2 regions of the Thiomicrorhabdus sediminis genome follow, and region 1 is predicted to be linked to the other one. Evidence: predicted binding sites of a transcription regulator. Region 1 holds the regulator's gene; the other holds the start of a gene.
The links. The regulator HrcA, encoded in region 1, represses chaperone genes, less so after heat shock. The targets are predictions, from matches to a motif close to TTAGCACTCNNNNNNNNNGAGTGCTAA.

Region 1 (7,865 bases):
TTACAAGGTTCGATTGAACGCGTAACTAGATCGTCAATCAAAGATTCAAACTTGGCACGAGTGATCTTCATGTTCAAGTGCTTAGGACCTGTTGCATCCGCTGTGACGTAAGGCAGATTAATATCTGTCTGCTCACGAGATGACAATTCAATCTTCGCCTTCTCAGCCGCTTCACGCACACGCTGTAGTGCCAGTTTGTCTAGCTTTAGATCAACGTTCTGATCTTTTTTGAACTCTTCGGCGATGTATTCAACGATTACGTTATCGAAATCTTCACCACCTAGGAAAGTATCACCGTTAGTCGACAATACTTCGATCTGCTTTTCACCGTCTAGGTCAGCTACTTCGATAATAGAGATATCGAAAGTACCACCACCTAAATCGTAAACCGCGATCTTGCTGTCAGAAGTCACTTTATCCATACCGTAAGCCAACGCCGCCGCTGTCGGCTCGTTGATAATACGCTTAACTTCTAGACCAGCGATTTTACCGGCATCTTTAGTCGCCTGACGCTGCGCATCGTTGAAGTATGCAGGAACGGTGATAACCGCTTCTGTGACTTCGTGCCCCAGGTAATCTTCTGCAGTCTTCTTCATTTTCATCAAAGTACGCGCAGAAACTTCCTGTGGAGACAATTTTTTGTCTTTAACCGATACCCAAGCGTCACCGTTATCGGCAGCCACGATCGCATAAGGCACCATGTCTTTATCTTTTTGTACAACCGCGTCATCTGCACGACGACCGATCAAACGCTTGATTGCGAATAACGTGTTTTCAGGGTTAGTTACCGCCTGACGCTTGGCTGAATCACCAACCAGGATTTCGTCATCTGTGTAAGCAACGATAGATGGCGTGGTACGCGCACCTTCCGCGTTAGGAATAACTTTTACTTCTTTACCTTCCATGACCGAAACACAAGAGTTTGTTGTTCCTAAGTCAATACCAATAATCTTAGCCATTTGTCTAGTTCTCCAAAATTGCTAACGGACTTTCAAACAAGCGTTTGTGATGCTGACATACAATGCTGTCAAAGTCGTTTTAAAATTGATTAAATTCTTAATTATTTAAATGCTGTTTCTTATAAGTTGAATTCTTTATAAGGGTGCTATTTTGTCTTTCAAGTAAAATCCACATTTTTTTTGGATTTTTTTGCTTGGCAACGCTTTTAATCGACAAACAACAGCCCAATCAACTTACTGAGCCACTACCACGCGAGCGGCGCGAACCAGACGTTCATTCAAGGTATAACCTTTTTGGAAGGTTTCAATGACCGTATTCGATTCGTGGTCCGGTGATGGCACCATTGTCATGGCTTCATGCAATTGCGGATCAAACTTTTCACCGGTCGGGTTGACGCGCTCGACATTGAATTCCCCTAAAACATCCAATAGCTGCTTGAAAGTCATATCCAAACCTTCGCGGATACTATCGATACTGGCATCTTCCTTATTCGCCGCATCAATCCCCATCTCCATTGAATCCAATGCAGGAATCAAAGCATTGACGAATTTTTCCAATGCAAATTTATGTGCGCTTTCCACATCCATACGGGTACGGCGACGCAAGTTTTCCATATCCGCCTGCACACGCAACGCCATATCCTTATGCTTTTCCGCTTCAGCACGCGCTTCTTCCAACAACGCTTCTACATCATGTTCTACCGCTTCTTGAGCTTGCTCCAGCGTCTCTTCTTCCGGTTGTACCACCGCTTCGTTTTCATTGTTTACGGTTTCTTGATTTTTTGCTTCACTCATAAGGTTTCCCTATCTGTTTACTTCCTGACGGAATTTACAATAAATCCGCCACACTTAAATTAAAAACGGTTAATGGCTGACTCAAAATTTCAGCCGATGTAATACTTCTAATGCTGATTTTAGTGGTGATGATTGACTATTTTTTCAAGAGCGAACCTAAAATTTTCGCCGTCACATCAACATTTGGCACCACTTTTTCATAATTCATTCGGCTTGGCCCGACCACACCCAGAACGCCCAGAATCTCACCATCGGAAATATAAGGCGTGGTCACAATACTGCAATCCTGATAAATCGGATTACCACACTCGCCACCGACAAATACCTGAACACCTTGCGCTTGCATACTTTTATCAAGCAAATTGACCACTTCATTATGCTGGTCAAAAGCATTAAACAAAGCTTTGAGCTTTTCCGAGTCGGCAAGTTCCTTGTAATTCAATAAATTGGTTTTTCCCGACACCAGAAACGGCACTTTCTTCTCCAGCTGCTCTGTGAGGATAAAATCGGTGGCCTCAACAATCGATGACATAAACTCATTCGCAGTGGCGCGAATCTTATCCATGCGCGATACCAGCATGCCTTTGGCCTCGGACAAGGTTTTGCCCAGGCAATTCTCATTTAAGAAATTGGCGGTTTTTTGCAACTCATCAATCGACAAACCACCATCCAGTTCAATAATTCGGTTCTGTACATCCTGATCATTAAAAACCAATACCACCAAGACACGCTTGTCGCTCAGGGCAATAAAATCGATATGGCGTAATACTTCACGCTCCTTATTGGGCATCAAGACCAAACTGGTCAAACCGGTCAAATCCGATAACACTTTGGAGGCGTTTTCCAGCAGTTCATCCTGATTCAACCCCAATGTCAGCTCACTGCGAATACTCTCGACACGCTGATTAGACAAAGGCTTGTAGGTAAGAATCGAATCGAGAAACAGGCGATATCCCTGGTCTGTCGGTACTCGCCCCGCCGAAGTGTGCGGCGAATGAATCAACCCCATACGTTCCAAATCGGCCATGACATTGCGCACCGTGGCCGAGCTCAAGCCAATTTCCGGCAGTTTTGCCAAGGTGCTCGAACCAACCGGTTTACCGTCATTAAGGTATAACCCCATTAAGTTTTTAAACAACAACTGTGAACGGTCATTTAACATAGCAACACTCTGGCTTGTGGGTGGTTTGCGAATGACAGCCTGATTTGACTGCCATTCAATTCAATATGTCATGGAAAATACATAGTGCCGATTCAATTCATTTCAAGTCTAAATCAGCACTCTTACAATTAGAGTGCTAAATTATAGATAGGCTTTAGCGGCTTATTCAAGCGCTAAATTCGACAATCCTATGACTGGTTACAAATTTGTGACTGAAAATTATTTGTCAATTAAGCTGACAGCGAAATAATGGTTGCGTAAAATCGAGTTATTAAGCAAACTAATGGGTTAAATTTAACCACTTATTTTTGACGCAACGGCGCACCCAGAATACAGGCAGATCTATGTTTACACGCATCGGCATTTTTGGAAAATACTCCGGCATCGAGTCCTGGGAAAGTATCGACAAATTATTGCAACACCTTATCTCCAGCAATAAAACGGTTATGTTGGACGATGCTTCCTGTCATGATTTTCCGGTTGAGCGCTATGGCGTTGAAGTCATCGAACGTCAGCAATTGGCACAACAGATCGATCTGGCTGTTGTTGTCGGCGGTGACGGTACCTTTTTGGATGTGGCTCGCTCCATTGTTGATTCCGAAACACCCATTTTAGGGATCAACCTGGGGCGTCTCGGTTTTCTTGCCGACATCTCACCGAAAGAGATGCTGACCACGCTGGACGATATATTAGCCGGCAATTACGAGTGCGAAGAACGTAATTTGATTCATGTAAAAATCAGTAAAGACGAGAATGAACTATTCAATGAATTCGCCTTTAATGATGTGGTGATCCATAAAACCGATTCGCCACGCATGATCGAATTTGAAACCTTTGTCGACGGGCGTTTTCTTAATAGCCAGCGTTCAGACGGGATGATTATCAACACCCCTACCGGTTCGACCGCCTATGCGCTTTCCGCCGGCGGTCCTATTTTGGACCCGCGTCTCGATGTTATGAGTCTGGTTTCGATCAACCCTCATACCATGAGCACACGCCCTTATGTGGTCCCGGGAAACAGTGTGGTGGAAGTTCGACCACATGAAAACTGTGCCGGTAAAGCCCAAGTGATCTGTGACGGTCAGTTGTCGTTCCAAATCAGCCTCGGATACAGCACCACCGTCAAGCGTCACAAAAAGATGGTCAAAATGCTGCACCCTAAAGGCCATGATCATTTTGAACTGCTTCGAGCCAAGCTACACTGGGGCGACAAACTGTCTTAAGGACTACTTGAGGCCATTAAAGACCACTGAATTGAGAAATTTAACAAAGCGTATTCAAATATGTTGCAAGAACTGACGATTCAAAACCTCGCGCTCATCGAAAAATTAAACCTGTCCTTTGAAAGCGGTTTCACCACTCTTACCGGTGAAACCGGTGCCGGTAAATCGATTTTATTGGATGCTTTAGGACTCGCTTTAGGTGAGCGTGCAGACACCTCCCTGGTTCGTCACAACACACCTAAAGCCGATGTCACCGCGCAGTTCAATGTGAAGCAATTGGCTCAGGTTAAAGCTTGGCTGCAAGAGCATGATCTTGAAGATGACGATAGCTGTTATCTGCGCCGTACCGTTACCGCCGAAGGTCGCTCAAAAGCCTATATCAATGGTTACCCGGTTGCCGCCAATCAGCTGAAAACGTTAGGCAGCTTTCTTATCGACATTCACGGTCAACACGAACACCAGCGATTATTAACGGCAAACAATCAACTGGAACTGCTTGATGCTTATGCCAATCACAACGATTTATTGGCCAATACCCGACAAAGCTATCAAGCTTGGCAAGCCATTAAAAAAGAGCTGCAAACTCTGGAAGAAGCCCAAGCCGATTACCAGAGCAAATTGGAACTTTTAAGTTTCCAGCAAAACGAATTTGAACAGGTCAATCCACAGGCTGAAGAGTTTGAACAGCTTTCAGAGGAACAATCACAACTGTCTCACGCCAGCGAAATCAAACTTGCCTGCCAACAGGCCTACGATGCGATTGAAGGGGAAAACGGTTCCATCGATCAACTCAACCAAGCCATTCACAGCTTGGAAAGCATTATCCATTTCAGCCCAAAACTGGAATCGGTACTGGCGCAACTCCATAGCAGCTTGATTGAAGTGCAGGAAGCCGCCACTGAAATCCAACACCAAGCCGAACATATCGAACTCGACCCACAGCAGCTTGAATCGGTTGAAGAACGACTTTCATCCTTGTTTGCCTTAGCCAAAAAATACAACTTGGATGCCGACCAACTGGTGAAAAAGCATCAACAGATCAATGATGACCTAGCGCAATTACAACACTCGAGTGATTCTCTGGAAAGCCTGCAAATCGACTTGAACAATGCCTGGCAAGCCTTTCAAAAAGAGGCTAAAAAACTAAGCGATTCACGCCTTAAGGCGGCAAAAAAATTAGCTCATTTGGTGACCGAAGGCATGCAGAATCTAGGTATGCCGAATGGTCAATTTGCCATAGAATTGCACAACACTGAACAAGCGACCGCACTGGGAATTGATAAAGCCGTGTTTATGGTCACCGCTAACAAAGGTCAGCCATTGCAACCGCTTGCCAAAGTCGCCTCGGGTGGCGAATTATCACGAATCAGTCTGGCTATTCAAGTCGCCACCGCCGAAGTCGCCAGCCTGCCGACTTTGATTTTCGATGAGGTTGATGTCGGCATCGGTGGCGGTATTGCCGAAGTGGTCGGGCAAAAAATGCAGAACTTAGGCGAACACAAACAGGTATTATCGATCACCCACTTGGCGCAAGTCGCTTCTCATGGGCATCAACACCTGTTTATTGAAAAACAGACACAAAACGATTCGACGACAACTCAGGTCACGCAACTAAGTAACAGCCACCGCATTGAGGAGTTGGCGCGCATGCTCGGTGGATTGAAAGTCACCGAACAAACCCTTAACCATGCCAAAGAGATGCTTGAAGTCGCCCAGGGCAAAGTGGCTTAAACCAACAACTGCAAAGAAAAATCCAGAAAGCAAAAAGCCGGCAGAACTTGACGCAAACTGTAAGTTCTGCCGGCTTATTAATCGTCTTTTACAACGGTATGTTATTGTTCGCCGTTAAAGGTTCCGTAAATCACCAGACTGTGACCTGAAAGCTCATAGCCGTTTTCTTTAGCGATCTCTTTGATTCGTTCTTCAATCACCGGATCAACAAACTCTTTAACTCGACTGGTTTTCAAACATACCAAATGATCGTGGTTATCACCGGTATCCAATTCGAAAATCGAGATATTGTTTTCAAAGTTTAAGCGGCGCACAATGCCAGCTTGTTCAAACTGAGTTAAAACTCGATAAACTGTTGCCAAGCCGACCTCTTCTCCCTGGTCAAGCAGAATCTTATACACATCTTCAGCACTCAGATGGTGATCTTCTCCCTGAGTTTCCAAAATCTCTAAGATCTTCAGTCTTGGCAAAGTGACCTTAAGGCCGACTTTCTTTAACTCTTCTCCGCTCATAAATTCCTCTAACGCCCTAATTTATGCCGCTTGAAACAAGCTCTATCGTTAATTATTTTATTCTTGCCAGAAATGACCGGGGAATGGACACTTTAATGGAATCCATCAGCCCTTCAGCCAATCTCATTATACGAATTTTAGTGTGTATAATACCTTAAAACACTGATAACGAGAATTTAGATTCGTTTATCACTACACAAAATTTCCTAGACATATTACACTAGCTCGCTAAAAGAGCTTGTTAACTTGAGGAACCCATGGCGAAATTCACGCAATTGACTCGTTTTACCGCTAAATGCAAAACCACCTTGCGCACTCTATTTATTGGTGCATTTGTCACTGCTGGACTAGCCAGCCTAAGCGCATGTTCTTACCTTGAACCTTATAAAGCGCCAACCGTGCAAGGCAATATCATGACTCCGGAATCGGTCAACTTATTGCAAGTAGGCTTGACCCAAGGACAAGTTAGAGAACTACTCGGGCCCCCAATGGGGAGCAACCCGTTCAATCCGTTACACTGGGAATACATCTACTACAGCACCGCGGAAACCAAAAACAAAAAACGTGTGCGCAAACATCTTGTGCTGAATTTTGATCAGAATAAATTTCTCAGCAACTGGAAACAGCAAGATTTACAGGTTGAGCTAAAAGAAGATAAATCCTGGTTAGGTCTAGGTTGGTTTTAACAGTAATACTGCAAACCATCAAAAAACAAAAGCCCGCATCATGCGGGTTTTTTGTAGGCATTTTAGCGATCCCTTCGGCTGACAAACTGCCATATCCAACCAACTGGTTGAGGTCTACAATGAAATCGTCGGTACTCTGAGAATCCCTTTTTCAGCGTTACCGTTCACTTTCTACTTTGGCAATCTATAAAGGAGAAAGATATGACAACCTTGTATCAAAGATTGGGCGGCAAAGCAGTGATTAGGCAAATTGCGTCGGACGTTGTTGCTATTCATTATCAGCACCCTTATACCCATCACCGCTATTCGGCAAAACATATCCCGACAGTTGAAAGGGAAACCACCAACTTCTTTACCACCATTACCGGCGGCCCGCACTGTTTCAATAACAATACGCTGGCTCAAACGAAGCAGGATTTAGCCATGGAAGAGGCTGAATTCACCAGTATTTTAGACGATGTTCTGCTTGCATTAGAACGCAACCAGGTCGCGCAACGAGAACAAGAAGAAGTGCTTTATATGCTCTACCAGTTAAAACACAGCTTTACCTTGAATTAGTGCAAAGCTTTGGCCTGAAGTCACTGATAACCATTCAAGCTTGACTGGATTTAACTTCGATAAACAGAGATTAACGAGCTATTGAGACCGATGAAAAAATTCATAGCCTCAATAGCTTGTTAACAGGAGAGAGACTTATTTTTTAGATGCGTTTTCTTTCGATTGTTTTTCCGCTTGGCGTTCCTGCTCCACCTGTTTGCGGCGACGATCCTTTGGATCGGCTTTTAAAGGACGATACA
Region 2 (7,865 bases), 610 kb from region 1:
ATGATATTGTTTGCCGTGGTGTTTACTTGGTCGGCGGTTTGCAGGATATCACTGACCAGCGAGGCGATATTGGCGGTCGCCTGATTCAAAGAGTCTTTGAAAATTTTTAATTCACCTTCCAGTTTTTGGTCTACATGGGCGGTCAAATCACCTTCACTTAATTGGCTGGCCGCGGTAATAAAGCTTTTCAAGCTGTGCTGGATATTCTGCATCATGCTGTTAATGCCATTACCAAGCTCCAGTAAGAAACCGTCTAGGTGGTCGGTATCCAAACGTTGGTCGAGTTTACCTTGAGAGGCTGCTGCAATGAGTTGCTTAACCTGTTGTTCAATAGCTAGTGTATGGGTGACGTTTTTCCATTCGGTGAAATAACCGATTAATTCTTGTTGTACATTATGAATCGCCTGGCTACTCAGCTCTATGGTCAGGCTGCCTATATGAATGGTTTGCTGAGTAGTTTGGCAGGAAATTTTCAATTGCTTGAAGATATCGGTTTCTTCAATTTTGCCATCGTTTTGCAAACCTTTGATCTTGCTCGCAAACTCGTTGCGGTTCGCATCGACCAATTGTTTCATCTGTTGGTTAACAAATACAACTTTCTCATCATTGTTGGCAATGATTACATTGGCTGAAGCATTGTCTAGCGCATCAACAATGAGCTTTGATTCATTAAGATGAGATTGCATTTCATCGCGTGATTGCTTGAGGGAGTCCTGCATGGCACTAAGTTCAAGCATTAAGGAACCGAATTCAGTTTTGCTACTACCCTGAATTTGGTTGCTTAGATTACCACTTGAAATCGAGTGGGCCAAGTTCTTGGCATCCTTGGTGTTGTTCAAAACAAGACGAATAATTAAAAATGAGACGGCAATGCTTAAGAGTAGGGCTATGACAACAGCTACTATAAGTTTAGCGGTAATTTCAGCGAATATGTCATCGACAACATCTATGGCGTTGAATACCTTACCGTCTGCCAGGTCTTTAACATGTTCAATAGTTTCCAATAGTTCTTCGCTAGCTGCCTGGTAATCCTTATAAGAGTTCTCTAGAGCTTTTAGTTTGCTAATTGCGTTATCAAAAGTCGAGACGTTTTGCTTGGTGCCATTCATTAAGGTCTCAGCAAAAGTCTGTCCTGCCAAGGCACCGCTTTGGATTTTGTAGTTATCCAGATCTTCTGTGATTGGTTGACCCTGGGTAATGCCTAATTCTTCTAGGATGGCGTTAATATCGGTTAAAGGTTCTTTAATTAGTGGCAAGTATTTGGCAAAATCCTTGGTGCGAAGCAGTGCTTGATAGTAGCCGCCGCGTGTTAGCATTAGAATGCGATATTCCATAATGCCGTCTGCCATTGTCCATGCTTTATTTAGCCCGCTGTTCCAACTTACCAAGCTGTCAGGTTGTTCAGCGAATACGTCGACATATCCATCACCCAATGCTTCGATTTCATCTAGGCTTTTTAATAGCACCTCATAAGTTTGGTGTCGTTGTATTTCACTTTCGGTAAATTGGCGATAATCCTCTTGAAGTTTTTCACTCGCTTGGCGAAAGTTTGCTCTTGCTAGGTTTAATTGTTCGATTGACTCGCTATTTATTTGTCCTGTATTAGACATTCTGTCAAGCGATTCCTTCTCTATGGCTAGGGCAGCTTCAAACTTTTCAAGCGCTTTGCTGTTATTGATATCATCGAGGTAGTTCTCCATCGACAGCATTTGTTTTTCTATCCCGATAGCTCCTTCCATAGCTCCATCTGCGGTATCCCAAGCCGGGCCGCTGATGTAATCGAGAATGCCCTTCAGTTCTTTGGTGCTTGAATAGCCCATTAAAGAGATAATAAGAATTAAAGCACTAATCAGGCTGAAGCTGGTTAGAAGAAGGTGGGATAGTTTGAAGCGTTTTAACATGGCGGCTCCTTTGAAAAGGTTTGTCATTCTTACTCACATTAAAACAATAGCTCTAAATGCAAGCTTTATCTAGTGATAACCATAAAAAAAACAATGTATTAGAGTTTTCTTATGTCGTTAGGTCAGACGGGGTTATAGCTGTTAACCCCTTTCAGGATGTTGCGATGGGTTTATTTTTTTGAATCAAAGGCTTGAAAACAAAATCTTTGGCCTTATCTAGTTGACATGCTTTTGCGAATGACTACAATTGTTAGCACTCTAAATATGAGAGTGCTAATTTTGTTAAAAATAGTTGTTTGTGCGGTGGAGAAATAAAGCACAGCAAGTATTTAAATTTGTACTTTTTGAAATTTTAAAATTCAGGAGACTTCAATGAATATTAAGCCTTTACAAGATCGCGTTGTAATCCGTCGCGTAGAAGAGAAAAAAGAATCAGCTGGCGGAATCTTGCTTCCTGGTTCTGCACAAGAACAGCAGAACATGGGTGAAGTGGTTGCCGTAGGTCCAGGTAAAGCATCTGATTCAGGTTCAATTATCGCTATGACTGTTAAGGTTGGCGATAAGGTGATGTTTGGTCAGTATTCTGGTCAAGAGGTGAAAGACGACAATGGTGAGCCTCTAATGATTATGCGTGAAGACGATATTATTGCGATCGTTGACTAATTCAGTGAATTGAATTAAATCAGAATCAAATCATTCAAAAGAATTAAAGAAAGGAAAATATTATGGGAGCTAAAGACGTTAAGTTTGGTTTAGACGCTCGTGAGAAAATGGTTGATGGTATCAACATTCTTGCTAATGCAGTTAAAGTGACACTAGGTCCAAAAGGACGTAACGTTGTTCTAGAAAAAACTTTTGGTGCGCCAACAGTGACTAAGGATGGTGTATCGGTTGCACGTGAGATCGAACTTGAAGACAAGTTTATGAATATGGGTGCGCAGATGGTTAAAGAAGTGTCATCTCAGACCAACGATGTGGCTGGTGACGGTACAACCACTGCGACAGTTCTAGCGCAAGCGATTGTTCGTGAAGGGATGAAATCGGTTGCAGCGGGTATGAATCCGATGGATTTGAACCGTGGTATTCATAAAGCGGTTGAAGCGGTTGTTGCAGAGCTTCAAGGTATGTCTGTTCCATGTAAAACTACTGAATCTATCGCTCAGGTTGGTACGATTTCAGCTAACTCTGATTCGGCAGTAGGCAAGATGATCGCCGAGGCGATGGAGCGCGTGTCAACTGAAGGTGTTATCACTGTTGAAGAAGGTTCTTCTTTGCAGGATGAGCTAGTCGTCGTTGAAGGTATGGAATTCGATCGTGGTTACCTATCACCATATTTCGTCAACAACCAGGACAAGATGGTTGCTGAATTGGAAAATCCATACATCCTGTTGCACGATAAGAAAATCTCAAATATCCGTGATTTGCTACCAACCCTGGAAGCGGTATCAAAAACAGGTCGTCCTCTATTGATTATTGCCGAAGACGTTGATGGTGAAGCTCTGGCGACGCTAGTTATCAACAATATGCGCGGTATCGTTAAGGTTGCGGCGGTTAAGGCTCCTGGTTTTGGTGAGCGTCGTAAAGCCATGCTGCAAGATATGGCCATCCTGACTGGTGGTACTGTTATTTCTGAAGAAGTGGGTCTGTCTCTAGATGCGATCACTTTAGATGTTCTTGGTGAAACCAAGTCGGCGGTTGTTGGTAAAGATACGACTAAACTAATCGACGGTAACGGTGCGAAAGAAGATATCGATGCTCGTTGCGCGCAAATCAAGGCGCAGCAAGATGCTTCTACTTCTGACTACGACAAGGAAAAACTGGGTGAGCGTTTAGCGAAGCTTGCCGGTGGTGTTGCCGTTATCAAGCTTGGTGCCGCCACTGAAATGGAAATGAAAGAGAAGAAGGATCGTGTTGACGATGCATTGCACGCAACGCGTGCCGCGGTTGAAGAAGGTATTGTGCCTGGTGGTGGTGTTGCGCTGGTTCGTGCTTCATCAAAAGTTACCGTTGAAGGGGATAACGATGATCAGAATGTAGGTATCCAAATTGCTTTGCGTTCGATGCAAGAGCCAATGCGTCAGATCGCTGCAAACTGTGGTCTTGAAGGTTCTGTGATTGTTAATAAGGTGCTTGAAGGTGAAGGTAACTTCGGTTTCGACGCCGCCAAAGAAGAATATGTCGATATGATCGAAGCCGGTATCATCGACCCTGCGAAAGTAACGCGTTCTGCAATTCAGAACGCTGCGTCGGTGGCCGGTCTGGTATTGACCACAGGTGCCGCAATTGCCGATTCTGACAGTGCTGATCCAGCAGCGGATGCGGCGGCACAAGGTTACACTCAGGGAATGGGTGGCATGATGTAATTCCAATTCTTTTATAAGTAATTGTGATTAGTAAAGACCCGCTTCGGCGGGTTTTTTATTTTTTTACCTTTTTATACCCTTGTCAACGCTTTGCGGGCTGGTTATTCTGGGTGGGCGTTTTACGGAATCTATAAGGAATAAGCCTTTTGTTTAAGTCCAGTTTCAAGTTGCGAGTATTTTTTGCTTTCACGCTCGTGATGCTGTTGGCAATCCTCTATGTGATTTCTTTACGTTATCAGACCGCAATCCAAGGTTTTGATCAACAACAGCAAATATTAATCGACAAGCAAGGCAGCTGGTTACCAATGAGTTGTCTGCTGAAATTGTCCGTATCCGTCAACAGATGCACGCCTTGTCAAAAAACGTCAATCTATTGGATAGTTTGAACAGGTTCAATATTGCCCGAAGCTTACGGAGAGGTATTTCAATGATTTGAAGCTGTTTTTTCCAGATGTTCAGGATTTCTTTTTAGTCAACCGTGACGGCGAACAATTCGGTAGTCCTTATTACATCGAACTGGGTTCAGCGTGCGTTGCGGATATCGGTCATGCTTTTGATGAGGCTGTGTCCGGAGGGCATTTTAGCTATAAACCGGTGTTGCACCCGCAGTTCGAACGCGTTCATTTTGACATGATGTTTCCAACCGACATTTTTGGCGATAATCTACTGTTTTTTGCCAGTTTCAACGCGGAAATCCTACGCCAAGTCTTGGTAAACCATAAGTTGTCGTCGCATACTTCATATCTGATTCGCCAGGACTCAAAATATCTGATCGAGCTTTATGAAAAGGCGGTGCGTGCCACAAACGATTTTAAAATCGGTTATTTCCTGAGTAACGAGTCTATTGCCAATATCGCCTATGATGCAATGGTACCAGGTACTGGTTGGCGTTTGGTTGTGGTGAAGGATTCCCAAGTCTATGATGCAGCAAGACGAGATTTTCAGCAGGTAGCGACTTTCCAAGCCGTGGTGGTAACGTTTTTATGGGTCATGGTCATGGCGCTGATTCTCCGCTACGTCACCATTCAGCAGCGTTTGCTGGGACGCTTGCATGCAGAGAGTCTGCGAGATGAGTTAACCGGATTGGGTAATCGGCGTGTACTGAAAACGGAATTGCCGAAAAGCATCGAACGCTATTAGCGCCGTGGGGCGTTTTCAGCCATGTTGTATATGGATCTGAATCATTCAAACCGGTAAATGATAACTATGGGCATGAAATCGGTGATGTGGTGCTTAAACAATTCAGCAACCGATTGATTGAGTTGTCTCGAGTTGAAGATATTCTGATCCGTTTGGGTGGGGATGAGTTTATTGTGATTTTGAATGAGCTTGGACACGACCAAGTCACTGCGGTAAAAAGTTTGCAAGCCGCTACGGCCCGTTATCAGGATAGATTGAATCAAAAATATCAGATAGAACAGTTGCAGTTGGATGTGCCGCCGAGTATAGGGAGTGTGATAATCGATGGCAGTGAACTGGATCCCGATACCCTTATCAAGCAAGCGGACCATATGATGTATGAAATCAAACAGCGCAATAAAGCTGCGCTAAGAGCGCGTTAAATAAATCCCTTTAGGTTCCAAGAATGAGGCTGTTGATGAGTTATAATGAGCCTATGTCTTATCCCGTTTTATATTCTTATCGACGCTGTCCCTATGCCATGAGAGCACGTTTGGCGATTTATTTTTCCGCCTTGCGAATCGAGCAGCGTGAAATCGTCTTTTGGGACAAGCCCGAGCCGATGTTGATCGCATCGCCAAAGGCTACCGTGCCGGTATTGGTGCTGCCGAATAATGATGTTATTGATGAGTCCCGAGACATTATGCTGTGGGCATTGCAAAGCGCCGGACGCAATGAATTTACCTTTGCCGATAACCCTATTCTCGCTAAAGAGGTCTCGGACTGGATTGATGTTTGCGATAATCAATTCAAACCGTGGCTGGATAAATACAAATATGCCGATCGTCATCCTGAGTTCAGTGCCGAATATTATCGTCAGCAAGGCTGTTTTTTGCTCGACAGAATCGAACAGAAGTTAGCTGCTTATCAATTGCCGCCAGAAGAGGTTGCCGGTTTAGTGAATAATCAAATGTCGATGGCCGATATGGCAACGGTGACCTTTATTCGCCAGTTCGCCAATGTCGACAAGGCGTGGTTTACTCAAACGGACTATCCATTTCTAAAAATGTGGCTGAACGGTTGGCTGAATTCTGAGGCATTTCAAGCGGTGATGAAAAACCGTCCGGTATGGCAGCAGGGGCATAACCCGCTTTGGGTCGATGAACCGGGGTTGCAGACCAAAAATCAATTCAGCGATAAAGCGCTGGCTTAAGTACGCATCGTGTTGAATAATCAAGGCTCCGTTTCGGTCTAGCGTTGGCTTAAATTTTTCAGTAGGCTTTTATTGCGTAACAGCATCAGTACACTGAAAATCAGTAGCATTAATAAGGGTTGAAATAGATCCGCTTTGACCAGCATGACATAATGAATGATGGCCAGTAGGGTGATCGGGTAAACCAGCTTATGCAAAGACTGCCAGCGTTGTCTCAAGCGACGCTGCCATGCTGCAGTCGAAGTCATGGCTAGCGGTATCAGTAGTATCAAGGCCAGCATGCCCATTAAGATAAACGGTCTTTCCAAAACGTCTTCCACTAGTAGCGGCAGTGACAGTTCCAAGTCAAAAAACCAATAGGCGAGTAGGTGAAGAACGGCGTAGCAGAATGCCGATAAACCGAGGACTCTGCGTGTTAAATGCATGGCAAGGAAGTTCGACCATCTTGGTCGCAGCAGGTTGTTGATGGGCGTGATGCTGAGGGTGGCGAGCAAAAAATACAGTGCCCAATCGCCAGTGGTGTGCTGTAGTGTTTCAACCGGGTTGGCGCCGAGATCAAAGTGATAGAAGCGCCAGCCCAAATCCAAAGCAGGAATGCTGCAGAGCAGGCTTAGTAATACAATTCGCCATAGGCTATTCATGTCAGCGCCGTATCCTTTGTTGTCTATAGGCTGTTGTGTTTATCATAACTAGAAATATTTCTTTAAGTCCATGCCTGTGTATAGCTGTGCGACCTGATCGGCATAACCGTTGAAGATCAATGTCGGTTTTCTAAAAAACGAGCCGAGTGGGCGCTCTTTTGCCTGTGACCAGCGCGGATGCGCGACATTCGGGTTTACGTTTGAATAAAAACCATACTCGGATGGGGTCGCTGCCATCCAGCTGCTCGTTGGTTGCTTTTCAACTAAGCGTATTTGCACAATCGATTTGCTGCTTTTAAAACCATATTTCCAAGGAACGACTAAGCGAATTGGTGCGCCATTTTGATTAGGCAGTTCTTTGCCATAGATGCCGGTAGCCATCAATGTTAAGGGGTGCATGGCCTCGTCCATGCGTAGCCCTTCACGGTAAGGCCAGTCCAAAACGCGGTATTCTTGTCCGGGTAGATTTTTCGGGTCATATATACTGACAAACTCAACATATTTGGCTTTGGAGGTTGGTTCAACCTGTTTAAGTAGTTTGGCGAGAGGAAAACCAATCCAAGGTACGACCATTGACCAGCCTTCAACGCAGCGAAAACGATAGATGCGTTCCTCCTGTGTAAATTGA

Region 2: a site for HrcA is predicted at 2,152-2,178, ahead of FE785_RS01815 (co-chaperone GroES). Genes of this name have one in related genera too.

What each region holds. Positions count from the first base shown of each region.
Region 1 is NZ_CP040602.1:1,017,565-1,025,429, reverse strand. Features, by position in the region: gene dnaK (molecular chaperone DnaK) at 1-959, opposite strand, end outside; gene grpE (nucleotide exchange factor GrpE) at 1,194-1,754, opposite strand; gene hrcA (heat-inducible transcriptional repressor HrcA) at 1,891-2,916, opposite strand; gene FE785_RS04620 (NAD(+) kinase) at 3,261-4,139, shown strand; gene recN (DNA repair protein RecN) at 4,200-5,870, shown strand; gene fur (ferric iron uptake transcriptional regulator) at 5,972-6,382, opposite strand; gene FE785_RS04605 (outer membrane protein assembly factor BamE) at 6,640-7,068, shown strand; gene FE785_RS04600 (truncated hemoglobin) at 7,270-7,626, shown strand; gene FE785_RS04595 (RnfH family protein) at 7,762-7,865, opposite strand, start outside.
Region 2 is NZ_CP040602.1:404,071-411,935, forward strand. Features, by position in the region: gene FE785_RS01810 (methyl-accepting chemotaxis protein) at 1-1,901, opposite strand, end outside; gene FE785_RS01815 (co-chaperone GroES) at 2,274-2,564, shown strand; gene groL (chaperonin GroEL) at 2,627-4,264, shown strand; gene FE785_RS01825 (GGDEF domain-containing protein) at 4,697-5,404, shown strand; gene FE785_RS01830 (GGDEF domain-containing protein) at 5,377-5,826, shown strand; gene FE785_RS01835 (glutathione S-transferase) at 5,862-6,596, shown strand; gene FE785_RS01840 (protein-methionine-sulfoxide reductase heme-binding subunit MsrQ) at 6,635-7,237, opposite strand; gene msrP (protein-methionine-sulfoxide reductase catalytic subunit MsrP) at 7,286-7,865, opposite strand, start outside.